3 regions of the Lysinibacillus sp. GJ-1 genome follow, and region 1 is predicted to be linked to each of the others. Evidence: riboswitches for the same ligand, from Rfam matches in the RefSeq annotation. Region 1 holds a riboswitch; each other region holds the start of a gene.

The links. Region 1 has a riboswitch for cobalamin ahead of LO754_RS20945 (iron chelate uptake ABC transporter family permease subunit). Riboswitches for the same ligand answer to the same signal wherever they lie in the genome.
Region 2: another riboswitch for cobalamin. It lies ahead of LO754_RS10600 (DUF4430 domain-containing protein); the one in region 1 lies ahead of LO754_RS20945 (iron chelate uptake ABC transporter family permease subunit).
Region 3: another riboswitch for cobalamin. It lies ahead of nikA (nickel ABC transporter substrate-binding protein); the one in region 1 lies ahead of LO754_RS20945 (iron chelate uptake ABC transporter family permease subunit).

Annotation. Positions count from the first base shown of each region.
Region 1 covers NZ_CP088912.1:4,207,876-4,214,077, reverse strand. The annotation lists gene LO754_RS20960 (sensor histidine kinase) at 1-69, shown strand, start outside; gene LO754_RS20955 (response regulator transcription factor) at 76-768, shown strand; gene LO754_RS20950 (YdhK family protein) at 864-1,460, opposite strand; cobalamin riboswitch at 1,613-1,806, shown strand; gene LO754_RS20945 (iron chelate uptake ABC transporter family permease subunit) at 1,955-3,001, shown strand; gene LO754_RS20940 (ABC transporter ATP-binding protein) at 3,007-3,804, shown strand; gene LO754_RS20935 (hypothetical protein) at 3,891-4,061, shown strand; gene LO754_RS20930 (endonuclease Q family protein) at 4,179-5,300, shown strand; gene LO754_RS20925 (S-layer homology domain-containing protein) at 5,405-6,202, shown strand, end outside.
Region 2 covers NZ_CP088912.1:2,226,346-2,232,547, reverse strand. The annotation lists gene LO754_RS10605 (S-layer homology domain-containing protein) at 1-2,951, opposite strand, end outside; gene LO754_RS10600 (DUF4430 domain-containing protein) at 3,060-3,791, opposite strand; cobalamin riboswitch at 3,962-4,158, opposite strand; partial or broken gene LO754_RS10595 (S9 family peptidase) at 4,650-6,202, shown strand, end outside.
Region 3 covers NZ_CP088912.1:2,241,693-2,247,894, reverse strand. The annotation lists gene LO754_RS10680 (winged helix-turn-helix transcriptional regulator) at 262-600, opposite strand; gene LO754_RS10675 (NAD(P)H-dependent oxidoreductase) at 923-1,474, shown strand; gene LO754_RS10670 (SDR family oxidoreductase) at 1,505-2,218, shown strand; gene LO754_RS10665 (YqhV family protein) at 2,559-2,834, opposite strand; cobalamin riboswitch at 3,312-3,504, shown strand; gene nikA (nickel ABC transporter substrate-binding protein) at 3,770-5,263, shown strand; gene nikB (nickel ABC transporter permease) at 5,336-6,202, shown strand, end outside.

The DNA of each region.
Region 1 (6,202 bases):
GGAGGGGAAATTACCGTTGTTAGTGAGGAAAACAAAGGGACTACTTTTAAATTATTGTTTAAGGAGTAGGAACAAATGAAAACATTATTATTAATTGACGATGAACCAAGGATGTTAGAGTTACTTACCCTTTATCTTGAACCTTCTTTTCATTGTATTGCTAGGTCGTCTGTAAGAGATGCTTTAGAATATTTAGAAGAACATCATATAGATTTAGTGCTGTTAGATATTATGATGCCTGATATGGATGGCTGGCAAGTATGTCAGGAAATAAGGAAGTTTTGGGACGTACCAGTTATTATGCTTACGGCAAAAGGGGAACAGGCTGATATTATAAAAGGGCTAAATCTTGGAGCTGACGACTATATTTTAAAGCCTTTCGATGAGGAAGAATTGTTAGCGCGTATACAGGCTGTTTTAAGAAGAACAAAGGCTGAAGAAATCGTTATTAATTTCGAAGGGCTACGCTTAAATAAAGAATCTTTTGAGTTATCTTTTCACCAAGAGATGATTTCTTTAACGCCAAAAGAATTTTTGATGTTAGCGTTATTTCTTGATTATCAAAATAAAGTTTTCTCTAGAGAGCATTTAATCAACACTGTATGGGGATATAATGTAGCAATTGAAGACCGAACGATTGATTCACATGTCCGCAATTTACGGGATAAGCTTCGAAAAAGTGGCTTTCCAGTGGATGATTATTTACAGACAGTGTGGGGAATCGGCTATAAATGGCATAAAAGCGGTGACAAAAAGGTTTTAGAATGAGGCTGGGACATAACTAAAAAAATTTAAGGAACAGAGAAAAGGTGTTAGATTGACTGCCATCAATCTAACACCTTTTCTCTTTTGTCCCAACCTCATTATTTTGTCGCTAGCTCGCTATCAGTCACCCATTTATGATTTTTCATTTCTTCACCAGTAGTTGTTAAAGCAAAATCGACCATATAGACAGTCGTTTGTACGGCATCATCAATGCGTACAGTCGCATTTTCCATGCCTGTCATATGGGTAGCATCAGTTTTTACTTCTGATCCTGGTGATAAAGGTGCTTCACCTGGGTCGATTAATTCCTCATGAATCACCCATTTATGATTTTCAATTGTCTTACCACCAGTAGTAGGCTCAAATGAAATAATGTATGCTGTCGTATCGTAAGCGCCGACAATTGTCGCTTCGGCTCCTGTCATTCCTGACATATGGCAATCTGTAAGAATAGCCTTACTGCCGACAGGGAACTTTGGATTTTCGGCTGTTTTTAAAGTGGCTGGAACTTCACCAGAGCTTGAATGATTCATCATGGAATGATCCATTTCATCCCCATGATCCATCTCTTCGCCGTGCTCTGTTTTGTCGCTTTGAGCAGATTCTGACTTCGCTGTATTATCAGCACAAGCTGAAAGTATTAGTAAAGCAATTGCTGCTACTAACATTAGGAGCCGATTTTTATTTAATACCATATGAATTTCCTCCTTCGATTTGGATGTGTCTTTAATGTAGCAAGTAAATGTGCAGAAATGATGGATTTAGTTTGAAATGAGGAAAGATAGATTCCTAAATGAAGGAAATAATAGACTACGATAATGATGTATGATAGAATCGTCATAATTTTAAAATTTCAGATACTAATGGTGTGACGCTTGTAAACACGAGCATCACTTAAAAGGGAAGTCGGTGTAAATCCGACGCTGTCCCGCAACTGTAACGAGGAGTTCTATGATAGTGTAGCCACTGTTTTTAAATGGGAAGGCAATCGTAGATACGATGAATCGAAGCCAGGAGACCTGCCAGTTAGTTCATACCTGTAATGCCCACGAGGATGCAAGCAATTACGGACAATTGATGGATATTTCTCCTAATTTGTTTAGCTAAGGGTATTTCTATGCATGTATGCGTAGAATGCCCTTTTTTATTGCTTCGTCTTTATCATGATTGATAAGGAGTTCATAACCAAATGAATAAAAAATTTATGTTATTTTCTTTGACCCTTTTTCTAGTGCTCATTACGTCTATGACAGTGGCCATTATGATTGGGTCTGTGTCAGTTACGCCGTTACATGTATGGAAGGTAATTCTTTCGAAAGTGCCATTATTCCCTCATGTTATAGAGGCGGATTGGAGTCGTTCGCAAGAGATTATTATATGGCAAATCCGTGTTCCTCGTGTGATCCTGGCGGCTGTTGTTGGTGCAGGCTTAGCGGTTGCTGGTGCTGCTGTTCAAGCACTAGTCCGTAATTCGATAGCCGATCCGTATATTTTAGGTATTTCTTCGGGAGCAACAGTGGGCGCAACGGCTGTCATTATTTTAGGGGCGTTTTCATTTTTAGGTATCTACGCCCTTTCAGTCTCTGCTTTTTTAGGCTCTTTTATGGCAATTGTCTTAGTATTTTTGTTGTCGCGTGTAGGAGGACGTATTTCGATTTTTCGCCTTTTACTAGCGGGGATGGCGGTGTCCTTTATCTTATCTGCCACTTCGAATTTTATGTTAATGATGTCTAAGGAAGAGGGCGGGATTAAAGCCGTTATGTATTGGATGTTAGGCAGTCTCGCAGGAGCAAAATGGAGTAATTTATTTATTCCAGTCATTGTCTTTTTTATCGTATTTGGGTTGTTGTGGCTATACTATCGAAATCTGAATTTATTACTACTTGGGGAAGAAGCAGCCGTCACGTTAGGGGTAAATCTTCAACAGTTTCGCATACAGCTAATAGTACTCGTATCTTTACTGACAGGTGTGCTCGTTGCAGTAAGTGGGTCCATCGGGTTTGTTGGTTTAATTATTCCGCATATCGTACGCTTGTTAGTTGGCTCTAATTATAAACATGTTATCCCCATAAGTGCATTGTTAGGGGGAATTTTTCTAGTTTGGGCTGATGCGTTAGCGCGTGTATTAATAGCCCCAGAAGAAATGCCGATTGGTATTATTACTGCTTTTTGTGGGGGACCATTTTTCATTTGGCTACTACGTCGAAACAATTATTCATTTGGTGAAGGGGATTAAAGGTGATGACATTAGAAGCAAAGGAAGTATCATTCTCCATTCATGATCAGTGCATATTAGAGAAAGTAAGCATTCAAATAAAAGCAAAGCAGTTTGTTGGGTTGATTGGCTCTAATGGTAGCGGAAAGTCTACACTATTAAAAAATATGTATCGTTTATTAAAGCCAGAAAGCGGTACAGTGTTATTAAATGAGCAAGATATATTTAAGCAATCAAGTAAAATCATCGCAAAGAAATTAGCAGTTGTCAGTCAAGAAACGCCTGTGTTGTTCGACTTTCAAGTAAAAGATTTAGTGAGTATGGGAAGAACACCACATAAAAAACTTTTTGAGATGGACAATAAGGAAGACTTTAATATTGTAAAAGAAGCCTTGTCTCAAACAGGTATTGCCCATTTAGAAACACGTAGTTTTAGTTCCCTTTCTGGAGGGGAAAAAAAGAGAGTGATGGTTGCGCGTGCACTTGCACAGCAAGCACAGATACTTATTTTAGATGAGCCGACAAATCATTTAGATATCCACCATCAATTACAACTAATGGATTTAATTCAAACACTGCATTTGACGGTTGTCGCCGCCTTACATGATTTAAATATGGCCGCGATGTACTGCGACTACATTTATGTTTTACAACAAGGTCGTATCGTTCAATATGGTACGCCAGAAGAAGTGTTAACACCTAAGCTGCTGGATGATGTTTTTGGAGTATGCGCCGACATTCAAACACATCCACTAACAGGCAAACCATATTTAACCTATTTAAGTGCCAGTCACTCAAACAATTTTCGAACAATTTCCACATAACACTGCTTAAAGAAATTATCCAATTGCCCTTTGTATAGTTGTGAGATATTCGGGGAACGTTATTTTTGAAAGGATGCGTGATGAATATGGAAGAAGTAAAATTTGCACAATTAGATCACACACAGCTTGAAAAAATTAATGAACTCGAAAAGAAAATTGGCGTTACATTGGTTGCATATGATTCAGCAGCAATGCCAAACCAAGGTTCAGGTTCGTACGAGACTGATAAAGGCGCTCATCAAAACCATCCATCCTAATGCTTGAAAATACCTTGCAGCAATGTAAGGTTTTTTCATTTTATAATAAAACAAAAGGAGATGTGTACATTGTTTCATGACTATTATGCAGATTTACATATTCATATTGGACGAACAATGAGTGGGCGCGCAGTGAAAATTACTGGGAGTAAAACGTTAACATTAGCACGGATTTTAGAGATGGCTAGTGCCAAAAAAGGGCTTGATATTATCGGCATTATTGATTGTCATTCACCAGAAGTCATTGCTGAAATGAATATAATGATACAACAAGGCAAACTAAAGGAGTTATCGCAAGGTGGACTCCGATTTCAAGAAACAACGCTTATTCCAGGTTCTGAAATCGAAATATATGATAGCTCCTGCCATGGACCAATTCATGTGCTAGCTTATTTCCCTACTATTCAAGTGATGGAGAATTTTTCGAATTGGATGAGCCAGTATATGAAAAACATCCATTTAAGTTCACAGCGTATTTATTGTGAAGGCCAAACTGTACAACAAAAAGTGCGGGAATTAGGGGGGCTTTTTATTCCAGCACATGTTTTTACGCCATTTAAAAGTTTATTTGGAAAAGGTGTTCATATAAGCTTAACAGAAGTATTCAATCCACAGCTTATAGATGCTATAGAGCTTGGTTTAAGTTCTGATTCCAATATGGTCAAAAACATAAAAGAACTTCAAGCCTATACATTTGTTACAAACTCTGATGCACATTCGCTTGGGAAAATGGCTCGTGAATATCAAAAACTAAAATTAATGGCGGCTAATTTTAGCGAATTAAAGATGGCGCTTCATGAACAGGATGGGCGGGCAGTAGTGGCGAATTATGGGTTAAATCCATTGCTCGGCAAATATTATCAAACTGTTTGTGCTAATTGTGGTAATCAGCTAAGTGCAGACGATACGCTTTGTACATCTTGTGCAAGCTCGAAAATTATTAAAGGTGTTGCGACACGTATTAAGGAACTATCAGAGCCGTATGTTGATGAACGTGAAAGACCACCTTACATCCATCAAGTACCACTTGATTTTATACCAGGTTTAGGTCCGAAAATGATGGAAAGATTATTACATGCATTTGGGACTGAAATGACGATTTTACACCGTATCACGACCGAGCAACTCGAGGAAATTGTGCCACAGAAAATAGCTACGATGATTGATTTAGCGAGAACGGGACAATTACATATTGAGGTTGGTGGTGGAGGTGTCTATGGAAAGGTACAGCATAAATAGAGCAGGAAAAGAATGCTAGCCAAAGTATTTACAATATAATGCACCCACTTTTATCCTTAATCTAGTAAACTAGTAATTAGTAGATGAGCAGGAGGAGTGGGTATATGCAATTTTCAAAAAAATTTCGTTTTTTAGCTGCTAGCATGCTAGCTTTACAATTAACAATACCTGTAGGTGCAAGTGCGGAAAAGAAAGAAGATCATATAGCGCCAAGCTGGGTTGTACAGGCTGATTACATAGCGCTAGGCGATTCATTAGCACATGGTATGAATGAAGTCGGAGCCATTGGCTTAGGCTATACAGATTTTGTAGCACAGGCATTACAACAAGAAGGTTTACTTACATCCTATAATAAAGGGTTTGCCTATTCGGGGTATACAACTAAAAATGTGTTAAAAGACTTACAAGATGATGTAGAAAAGCCAGTGACGGGGTTTGGTTATACAAATGATCGTGCAAAGCTTAGAGCTTCAATTCAAGAGGCAGAGCTGATTACGTTAACTGCTGGTGCTAATGATTTATTGCCAATTCTAAAACAATCGTCAACAACTGGTATTGATACAGCCGCCATTATAAAGGCATCTCAAGAAGCTATAAATAATATAGCGGCAATACTCAAGGAAATAAAGAAGTTAAATCCACAGGTACAAATTTACGTGATGGGCTATTATAATTCTTTCCCTTATTATAGCGAAGACTTGCAAACACAGTTTAAAATGCTTTTAGGTATCATGAATGCTTCTATTAAAACAACTGCTGAGAAAGCAGGTGCAATATTTGTGCCAACATATGACGTAGTGGCGAAAGATGTACCTAACTTTTTGCCAAATCCAGAAAACATTCATTTAAGTGAAGCAGGTTATTTAGCAGTAGCAAAGCAGGCATTTTTACCAGCTATTAAA
Region 2 (6,202 bases), 2.0 Mb from region 1:
GTTGGAATTTCTATTTTGAAATTATTTTTGCTTTGAATAACAAACTTTTGTACATTCTTTTCAAGATATTCTTGAACATGTTTGGATGTAATAATTGCTTTGTTACTACCATCTTCAATAGTAATTTCAGCAACTGGGTTATCTACATTTCCTCTGTTTCCTTTGTTTTCTTCATTCCCTTTATTCATTTCTTCAGCGCATTGTGCTTCTACGCCTGTACAATTATTTTCTGTCTCTTTGCAATTTTCTGTATTTTTACCCTTGCATTTTTCTTTGTTTTCTTCAGCTGGAGGGCCACTTTTTTCGCTTCCATCTTCTACATATCCACCGACATCTTTACCTAAATCGGTCGTATAAAGCCATTCAACTGAATCACCAGGTGATAGTGTGTAAAGTGCCGCAGAATAAGATGGGTATTGACCATTTACACGATACATCCAACCACTTAAAGGACCGCGGTCAAATTCATAAACACCAGCAATTCCGTCAATATATGTTCCATATTCTGTTTGACGATAGCTTAAGGCAACACTGTTTTCCGATGTTACTCGTTTTAAAACGTCAAAAGCAGTTTCACCAGCAAATAATTTAGTTGATGTTGATTTTAATGGCACTTCAGAAGACGAAATTCGAATTGAGAATGTCGTATAACCAATTTCTTCATTATCAGAAGGTTGCCCATCAGGGTTAGAGGGTTGATTTCCTTTATCATCATGGTTGGAAGGTTCTTCTCCATCGCTTCCATTGTCAATATCTCCTGGATTATTTCCAGTATTATCAGACTTTGTATCTGACATATCGTAAAGAGCAGTTTGATTATTTAATAAACGGTTGTATGCTGCTAATGTATAGCCAACCTGAACCGTTGCCATGCCGTTTGCTTTGTTTTCGCTTAATACATGTTTAAAGCCACCATCTTCTGAGCTATATGTCATGATATGAGAAATGACTTTATTAAAACGATTATCGTTGTTAGCATTTATCCCTAAGCTTGCTAGAGCAGTCACAACCTGTGCTGCACTTTCAGCATTTTCAAAGTTATCTGACTTATATCCGCCATTAGGTAATTGAATAGCTGCTAATGTATCAATTGCACGATTAACGGCTGTTTTTACTTCTGCATTACTTTGATAGTATGGAGCGAGTGATTGAATGACCATTGCAGTGATATCAGGGTCAGCTTCAGTACCAGAATAGGCAAAACCACCATCGTTTAATTGCCTTTGTAAAATATATTTAATTAATTTTTCACGTGTTGTTGTAGCTGTTTTAGGTAATTCAAAGTCCCATGTATCGAGTGCAATTAAAGTGAAGACGGCAGAGTTGATGCCTTGACGTGTTACAAAATTAAAATCTGTTAATTTTTCAACTAAATTATAGCCTGCGACATTTGTAGGATCTTTCCCGATAGCTGTAAGAGCTATTATTACCCGAGAGTAATCTGTTGCTTGAGCGGCGATTACGCCACTGTTTGATTTTACATGATTCTCTATATTTTTATAATATTTACTATAATAACTATTTGATAAATTGACATACCCACCACGTGCAAGTGTTAAAATAGTCCACTCTGATTGATAGACAGGCTGCGGTGAGCTTGATACTAAATATTGACCAACAGAGTTGTAGGCTTTAATCGTTGTTGGCTTCAATTCTACTAATCGCTTTTGTAAAGCCTCTAGCTTATTATAATTTGATACAGATTGTTTTTCTTGAGCTGACAAATTATCATAGGCTTGTTGTGTTGCATTAACTTTCAAATGATCCGCCCATGTAATCGAATCTATAGGGGGGAGCACGTTAATTTTAAATATCACTTCTTGAATCCGAGGGGCTGTTGTGAAAATGTTTTCTTTATCTACAAGCTCTTGATAATTATTTATTTTAGTTTTTTGATTTTTATCTAAGGCATTGTATGTTGTCCGAGCTTCTTCTAATTGTTTTTTTGTTGCCTCATCAGCAATCTGAATTGTTTCAGGAAGAGAGTCAATTAAATATAAAACATATTCAATTTCTTTATCTACAAGATTTTGGTAATTTGTTACATTTACTTTTTGCTGTGCTGGTATTCCTTTGTATATTTTACGAGTAGTATTGAATAGTGAACCTAACTCTTCATTGCTTATTTCTAATGACGAAATAGTAGAAATTAAAAGTCCGACGTATTTCAGTTCCTTCTCTATTAAGATAGCCTCTATTTGCACTAGTTTCTTTTTTTCATTTAGTAGTAAAGTGTTCCATTTCGTACGAGCATTTATTAATTGTTGAGCAATTGCTTCATCTAATGTATCAAATGAAGGAATAGAATTAATGAAGGCTTCTACCAGTTGGCTTTCTTTTTCACCAAGTTTGTTATTGTAATTACTTATTAATGCTTTTTTCTTTTGATCTAGTGTTAATGCACTATATGTTTTGCGAGCTGCTGTTAATTGTAGTTCTGTTACCTCATCAGTAACTATAATTTCTGGAAGGCTATTTACCAAATTTATAAAGTTTTGTTCTTCAGGTGTAATAACATATACATCAATTGCCTTAGATACTTCACCAACTTTTGCGTTAATCTGAGCATCCCCAATTGAAATCGCTGTAACTAATCCTTGATTGTCAACTGTTGTAATTGTAGGAGCACTCGATGACCATTCAATTAGGGTACTATCTTCTGTTGTTGAGCTAGCTACAGCAAGTTGCGATGTTTCTCCAATTGTTAAAAATAAAGGTCCTGTGGTATTTAATTGAATATCACTAATTGTATTCGGCGCATTCTCTATTAATGGCGTAATAGTTAATTGTTCATTTGGATTGTCTAATTCTGTGTTATTTATGTCTGAAGTGTTTTGCTCGTACGTTTCTCCTTCAAGTTGCTGTGCTTTGCCAGTGGCAGCAGGGGATAATAGCGAAAATATTAAAATAAAGATAATGACTAAATGTATTTGCTTTTTAAAAATATCCATTTGAAAACTCACTTCCTTTAGAGATGTTGCTAGTTATATCTAAAAAAACAATAGTACTGAAAAAGTGCATTTCTTTAAAATGGATTCACTTTTTCAGTACTTAATTACTTAGTTATTGGGTGTGACGTCAATAGTTAATGGTTCACTTGTTGAACCACCAAGTAGTGCATTTGCAGAGGCTGTAATCGAGATACCACCTTCTGCAGCTTGACCAGAAAATGTGATAACTGCTTGTTGATCTGTGTTGACAGTAATTGATTGAGCTGTTAACGCTGTAGTACCTGTGTTAATTGTCCAATTAGCAATATTAGAGGCATTTGTTAGAAATAGGTCACCCGTTAAATCCACAGTAACCTTTGGATTTATTTGTCCTACATCCACTGTGCTAGCAGTGCCCAGCTTAGCCCATGTCGTATAATAAATATGAACTTTATCATCAGGCTCTAATTTATAAGCATCTAAACCAACAGTTGGGCTAATACCATTTACAGTGTATACCCAACCATCCCAACCATTTAAGCTGCCACTAGCTCGCCCATCAACAGATTCAAGATAAGGACCATAGATAGGATGAATAGTAACTATATATGGAATACCGTTTGCTGTTAATGTATTTTCCATTAGTGATAATGCCGTAGTTCCAGTTGAGACAATCTCTGTTGCTGCTGGTAGGATGGAGCCATATAAACCGTCAACAGCTAATTGGACATCGAATGTTGCAATTTGTGCCTCTTGTTTTGTAGGTTGTAATACTGTTGTTGCACTTGCTGTCGGTGATAATAGCGAAACAGCTAAAAGAAAAGCGAACGCTATATGCCACCATTTTTTAAAAGTAACCATTTTGAAAACCTCCTAATTTTATTGTAGTGAAAGTTTTTGCGATTAACTCCAATAAAAAAGATGCTTCTCTTAAAAAAGGGAAGCATCCAAGGTAAACAGAAAAGGAGCATAATAAAATAATATGCCTGTCCATCTATTTGCCGTAAGTTCTCCTAGCTTCCGAAGAGAGTTAATACGATGGAATAAAGGCAGGTCTCCTGGCTCGTGTATCCTATTCAGAACCTTCCCATCTACTGGGGGCATTTTTCCCCGTTTGACAGTGGTATTTTCTGTAGTCATCTACACTTACAGTTGCGGAAACAGCTTCGGCTTTGCACCGAATTCCCTATTAAGCTCTTAAAAGAGCACCTTTATTCTGCAATTGCTATTCACTTGATGTTTATTTTAACATATTTTCCTCATTTTCCAAATAGTTAAATAAAAAGGATAGATATTCCTTATCGAATAATGGAGTTACCTCCATTATTTTTGTTTATGTATATAAGTTATAATCGCAAGAAGAAACCGATAGATATCCCACTCTTCCGATTGTTAAAGCTATTACAAGTTATGTAGTAGATCGCAATATTGAGTAAAACTAGGGACAGATTTCTAAAATATTGTAGGGAAGAGAAGGGAGATAAGCTTTACTACTCAGGGAATATGAAGCTTTTTGAGGAGAAGCAGTTATCTTTAAAGATAATCCTATGAAATTTATCAATCAGGAAGTTTCTTTATTTTTTTATGATAAACAGAAGGTAAAATCATAGCATATAGTACATTTTCTTATCATATTTATTATACATTGAAGTGTAATAATGATATTTTATAAATAGATAGACTTTTCACGCAATTTAAAATAAGTAAGGAGTGTTGAATTTGATATCTTTTTCTAAACCAGATGTAGAACAGTTTTTACGAACATTTTCGATTGGTGATTTTGCGGTGAGTCCAGATGAAAAACAGCTAGTTTTCAGTACAAATTTAAGTGGCAAGTATAATTTATGGGCGATGAATTTACCAAATACGTTCCCGACACAGCTTACTTTCATTGACCAAAGCTGCCAAGGGCTTATCTATGACAAACAAGGACGGTTTATCATTGCTGGTTTTGACAGGAATGGGGACGAAAATACGCAATTTTATGGAATTCCACTTCAAGGTGGAACAATGAAAAAAATTATTTATGAAGAAGGAACTCGCAATTCTGTGCCCATTTTATCTGAAAATGGGAACAAGCTTTATTATACATCTTCGAAAGAAAATCCAACATATTTAAATGCATATGTCTATGACTTGGTGACAGGTGAGGAAAAAACAGTTCTTGTGGGAAAAGATGCGCCCACTTTTTTACTCGATTTTAGCCCGAATGAAGAGGTAGCCCTCTACTATAAACATTTTGCTAATACGAATACACTACTATACGCTAAACGAGGAGAGGAGCATATTCTCCTGACTCCGCCAACAGATCAGCAACATACGGTCGGTGACGCAGTGTTTGTATCCGATAACCTCATCTATTTATTAACAAATTACAATGCTGATTTTACGTATTTGGCTTCCTATAATTTAGAGACAAATGAGTTTGTAAAATTGAAAGATTTAGAGAATGAAAGCTTTACTACGTTGAAATATAACAAAGAAAAGCAGTGTCTGTATGTCATCAGTGAAAAAGGTGTAGAAGATCATTTGTATAAGCATGATTTGTTATTGAATAATTGGGAAGAACTCGATTCACCATGCAGTATTATTGAAAAACTTATCGTCACAAAATCCGGTAATTTGTATTTATTAGGAAGAAGTGCGACGAAGCCACATAATATCTATTATTTTAAGGAAAATGGATGGACATCTTTAACGGAATACACAGTTCCAGGCGTAGATCAAAGTGAATTAGTGGAGCCAGATGTGATTACGTATTCTTCCTTTGATGGACTTGAAATAGAGTCCTTATTTTTCAAAGCTAACAAAGAAAATGATAATGGTGAAATCATTTTTTGGCCGCATGGTGGTCCCCAAGCCGCAGAGCGAAAATTTTTTAGAGCTTCCTTCCAATTCTTTTTAAATAATGGGTATAGCATTTTTGCGCCAAATTTCCGTGGATCAACAGGCTATGGATTAGCTTTCACAAAAATGGTAGAGGGAGATTGGGGACACGGTCCAAGACTTGATAATGTAGCTGGTCTCGACTGGCTCATTGAAAATGATTACGCGAAAAAAGGCAATATTTTATTGATGGGCGGAAGTTACGGAGGATACATGGCCTTATTGCTCCACGGTAGACACGCTGATTATTTCAAAGCCGTCGTGGATATATTTGGGTCATCTGATTTGTTCTCATTTATCAACTCAGTTCCTGAAGACTGGAAGCCCATTATGGATCAGTGGGTGGGAAACCCGGAAAAAGACAAGCAAAAACTCATTGAATACTC
Region 3 (6,202 bases), 2.0 Mb from region 1:
ATGGGCAACTGTATGTGTGGTTGAATCTCGATATGTTTTACAGTGTAATTTTTATGGGAAAATCCGTAAAAGCAATGTGTAGTAATCTACCCTACCCTAATATAATTACTTTTGTCACAACTTTCTAGTTATCGAAAGTATGGAAATGGGTGTGGAGCATCATATAGTGCATTAAAAAGTCGAACATACAAATTTGTATGTTCGACTTTTTTTACAATATATTAACAGACCAAAATGTAAAGCATGACTTGTTTAAACTATTTATAAATTTAATCCAAATCGCTTTAATTCAATGAAAACACCTTCCAACTGTTTTCCTTTGTCTGTTAACGTATATTCCACACGAGGGGGAACTTCTGGGAAAACCTTTTTAATCAAAATCCCATGATCTTCTAGTGTTTTAAGACGGAGGGAAAGTGTTTTCGGACTAATTCCATCCATAGATTTTAATAGGTCACTGAACCGCATTGTTCCTTCTATAAGTAAATCGCGAATTATTAAAAATGTCCATTTAGTTCCAATTACATCGAGTGTTTTCGCAATGGGGCAAGCCTCACCAGGTACTCCTTTGGTCAACACTACTGGCTCAATCACACTCATTTGAAACATCCTCCCTCAAAATTTTTGAGCAATTTACCTCATCATAGCACAATAGTATACTTTCAGAAACTTAATGAATTAAATATCACTACTTCCCTAAAGGAAGTTACTATATTTATAATATCATTGTATTTGTTAATTTCATCCTTAATTGAGGAGGTGCTCAAAATTATTGTCAGAAATCAATGAAATAAGCTACCGTTGCTATTACTATTTGTACAACACTAAGGGAATTTTCCCGCTGTAGCAAACGGTTAGTAGAACATTGGCAAGACACTAGGTTTGTTTTAAGAGATAACAGAATTGAAGGAGCCAGAAAAAGATGAAAAATATACTTATTATTAACGGTCATCAGAAATACAGTTCAGCTGAGGGGAATTTGAACCAAACATTGATGAACAAAATGGTTAGTTTTTTAGAAAAAAAGAACAATGTAAAAACAACAATTATTCAAAACGGATATAAAATCGAAGAAGAACAACAAAAATTTATATGGGCTGATATTGTCATTTATCAAACACCTATTTATTGGTTCAGTGTCCCCGGCTTATTGAAGACGTATATGGATGAGGTATATGCCTATGGTTTATTTTTTAGGGGTGCTGATGAGTATGGGAAAGGTGGATTGTTGACTGAAAAGAAATATATGTTTTCGCTTACCTGGAATGCCCCTGAAAAAGCATTTAACAATCCAAGTGAATTTTTTGAAGGGAATACCCTAGAAGATGCAATAATGCATTTACATCTTATACAGAAATTTCTCGGAATGAAACCATTAAAGAGTTTCTCTTGTTATGACGTAGTCAAAAATCCAAAGATTGAAAAGTTTGTATCCGAACTTGATTTACACCTGCAAGAGATATTGAATTTTTAAACTTATGTAAACGAATAAGGGGAGAGAAATATGTTAAAAGATAAAAAAGTTGTAATTATCGGTGGAAGCTCTGGGATTGGTTTGGCATCAGCTAAACAGCTAGTAGCGCAAGGGGCAGAAGTAATCATTGCCAGTCGCTCCGAAGAGAAATTGCAGAAGGCAAAAGAGCAATTAGGAGTTAGGGCAACAACTTATATTCTAGATACAACACAAGAACAGCAAGTACAATCTTTCTTTGAAAAGATTGGTCATGTCGATCATCTGGTGATAAGCGCGGCAGAAACATCCAGCGGGGCATTCCTCCAAACGGATACAGCACAAGCACGAAAACTGTTTGAAAACAAATTTTGGGGACAATATTATGCAGCCAAATACGGTGCTTCTAACATTTCACCAAACGGATCAATTATTTTATTTTCTGGCGTTGTAGCCTACAAGGCTATGGTGGGCTCAGCAATACTAGGTGCCGTTAATGCGGCTATTTCCAATTTAGGTCAGACTTTGGCATTAGAACTTGCTCCTATCCGAGTAAACATCGTTTCACCAGGTATAATTGATACACCTTCCCGTAGCAAAATGCCAGAAGAAGCACGTAATCACTTCTATAATACAGTTGAAAATAAACTCCCTGTGAAACGAATAGGGCAAGCTGATGATGTTGCACAAAGCGTACTATATTTGCTACAAAATAGTTTCGTGACTGGAACGGTTCTTCATGTAGAAGGCGGCCACATGTTAACTTAAGACTGCAGCAGAATATATTTCTTAAACAAACTTTTGTAGAACTAAAACTGACCTAACAAATAAAACACCTTTCGCGTTGACTAACGAGTATTGTATATATCAATTAACGCGGAGGTGTTTAGTTAGTGTTCTTTTTTACAACAGTGTGTGGACGATTTTAAGCACCAACGCCACAAACGAATAATTGCGTGCGATACACACAATCTCAATTTATTAGGTAGAGGTGACTTTTACATAAAAAAAGTAGCGTCGTCACACGCTACAGCAAATTATTTTGAACAGTAAAGATATTGTTCAGGATGGCTAATACATAACAAGGATTTAGAACAAAATGTCCCTATTACTTTATATGTGAGCTAACAATGATAAGTGTAATTCCAGTAAATAAGCAAATAATTCTCGCCACAGGAATTTTATCAGCTAGTCCAAATAATGCAATTGCTGTTGTTACGATTAAAACTGTTGGACCAACCAATGCAAGCATTGTATTAATATAGAATGCTTTTTCTAAATTGTTCAACTTTAGCATCAACAAACCAGCACTTACTTCAATACTCCCAGACAATACACGTAAAATAACCATAGCTAGAACCGATTTTTCAATAATGGTCATCATCCTATCTTTATCGATAATATTCGCATATCTTATAAATCCATCTCAGTCTAATTATAGAATTCTGTTTGAATGAAATACTAACATCACTATATGTATCATTCGTATGAGATATGCTTGTAATCGTATGCTTGATAGTGTTAATTACTATGTTGATTATCTAGTTAAAAGTGCAAAAAATTTATTAATACAATCAGTTTTATAAATCAATTTTCTGTATTGTAAAATCCTGGGGAAGATAGTATTTAAAGAGAGGTTTATCAAATGAGACTGGAAGGCTACGCTAAGATTTTTAAAATTTTATATTTGGAGTAGATATTTAATAAAACGTCAGCCTTATTCTCTTTTGGAACAATGGTCTTTTTTAGTTAAATGAATACACTCAGCAAGTTTATAAAATAATGAAGATTTTTCTTATTTTATTATATTCTGAAAATAAAATTGACGTAAACTTTCGTGCATGTTATGTTTAATACTAATTTCATAGCAATTATTACAAGTTTGAGTGAAATGAATTTTCATTCAATTAAAAGGAAAATGGGTGTAAATCCCATGCTGTCCCGCAACTGTAAATGAGGAGTTTTGTTTCCATTGACACAGAGTTATTACTCGTGAAGGTGAAACAAAATAATGATTCATGAGCCAGAATGCCTGCTTGTAAGAAGATTCATTGATGATCTACGAAAGATAGGGAGATGGATGGAGACTTACTTTTTGTAGGCTTATCTATCCTTATTCTTTTTGAATAAGGTTTTTTTATGCTTTCTTTTATCTAATAGTAGATGCTTTTGAACCAAGATAGGAGATAGGAGACAGAAAATGAGATTGACAAAGTATTTACTTCCTTTTGTACTTTTTTGACTTTCAGTGTTCTTGCAGGTTGTACAAACACTGATACAGAAAAGGGAAAAACAACAACACAAACAAATGACGAAAAAATGATAACGATTGGATGGCATTTAGATGTCGGTCCATTAAACCCTCATACATATTTACCTAATCAAATGACTGCACAAGCAATGGTCTACGAATCTTTGGTTGAGTATAACGATGATGGGACTATTACGCCTAAGCTAGCAGAAAGTTGGGACATTTCAAAGGATAAGACTTCTTACATTTTCCATTTAAGAAAAGACGTTAAGTATTCAGACGGAACTGCTTTTAATGCGGATAATGTCATTCGTAACTTCGATGCCATATTAGCAAATCGGGAAATACATTTTTGGATGGGCATGGTCAACCATATTGTTGAGGTTGTAAAAGAAGATGATTATACAATTCGTTTGCAATTAGATGAACCTTATTATCCAGTATTAAACGAACTGGCCTTTGTACGTCCATTCCGTTTTTTAGGGGATAACGGATTCCCTGAAGGAGATGCGACGCAAGATTCCATCAAAGCACCAGTTGGGACAGGTCCATGGGTATTAACAGATTACAAAAAAGATGAATATGCTTTATTTAGTCGCAACGAAAACTATTGGGGGGAAAAACCTCTCTTAGAACAAATTAAAGTAAAAATCATCCCTGATTCTGAATCGATTTCGTTGGCATTTGAAAACGAAGAGTTAGATTTAATTTATGGTCGTGGCATCATTAGTTTAGATAACTATTCGTATTTAAAAGATAGTGACAAATATAAGACGGCTACCTCTGAACCATTGTCTACAAAAGCGTTATTATTCAATACGCAGTCAGGACCGTTAGCAGAATTAAAGGTACGTCAAGCCATTCAATATGCTATCAATAAGGAGCAAATGGTTGATAGTATTACACATGGTACAGAAAAAGTGGCCGACACACTATTTTGGGATGCAATTCCTTTTGCCAATATTGATTTAGAACCAATCTTGTATAATCCAGAAAAAGCGCAACAGCTACTTGATGAAGCTGGGTGGACATTACAAAAGGGCGATAAAATTCGTTCAAAAAACGGACAACCATTATCATTAGATTTAATCTATATCGCAACAGATGCGATTCAAAAACCAATGGCTGAGTTGATGCAAGGGGAACTAGCAAAAATAGGGGTACAGTTGAATCTAGAAGGTGCAGATGTAATGGTTGGCCTTCAAAAATTAATGGATAATCAGGTGGATATTAATTTTTGGCGTACAAACGGACCACCAACAGATCCACATGGCTTTGCTAATGAATCAGCTACACCAAATGCTAGTGGTGTTTATGAAGCAAAATTAGGTTTACCAAACGCCAAAGAAATTGATACTAAAATTCACCAATTATTAGTTGGAACAGATGAAGAGGAACGAGTGCAGCTCTATACGGATATTTTAACTATGTTCCATAATCAAGCACTTTTCTATCCGATATCTTATGAAACAAATAACGTGATTTATCAACCATATATGAAGGATTTTGTGCCTCGTGCATCTGAATATGATATTCCATATGCACAAATGGATACAGAGTAATACAAGTAGAAGAGAGAGTGTCTTACAAAGACAGCTCTCTCTTTATCATAGGATTGGGTAGGAGGTGACAGCATGTACGAATCGACATGGATGTTTTGTTTAAAAAGAATTTTAACGTTACCGTTTGTATTATTAGGGGTATCTATATTGACGTTTGTATTTATTCGCTTCGTTCCAATAGAGCCTGCGGAGGTTATTTTAAGATTGGCTAAAGTTACGCCAACGGAAGAGGCAATCCAGGCATTACGTGAGGAACTTGGGACAGACAAACCTTTACTTATTCAATATCTGCTATGGTTAATAGGAGTTTTGCAGTTTGATTTTGGTACTTCTTTTGTTAGTAAATTACCAGTGGCACATGAGCTATTCGCTAAATTACCAGCAACTATCGAATTGGCTGTTGCTGCATTTGTGCTCATTCTTGTTTTTAGTATCCCATTAGGTATGATAAGCGCACTGTATAAGTGTGCCATAATCGATAAAATAATTAGATTGTTTTCTATCTTGAGTGTATCAATTCCAACATTTTGGTTAGGTTTTTTATTACTGTATCTATTTAGCTTAAAATTTGGTATTTTCCCGACTAATGGGAAGGGGACACTTGCTCATCTTGTTTTACCTGCGCTAACACTAGCCTTACCGACAATTGGATTATTTGTTCAGTTAATTCGTGCAACGATTATTGAAGAATTGCATAAGCATTATGTTCAATACGCTCAGTTAAGAGGATTAAAAAATTCTGTCATACTCATGCAACATGTAATGAGAAATGCTGCGATAACGTTGACTACGATGCTGGGCTTGACACTTGGTAATTTACTCGGTGGTGCGGTAATTGTGGAGCAAGTCTTTAGTTGGTCAGGACTCGGTAGGTTTTTAATTGAATCGATTATTAATCGGGATTACCCGGTTGTTCAATGCTATGTTCTAATTATTGCC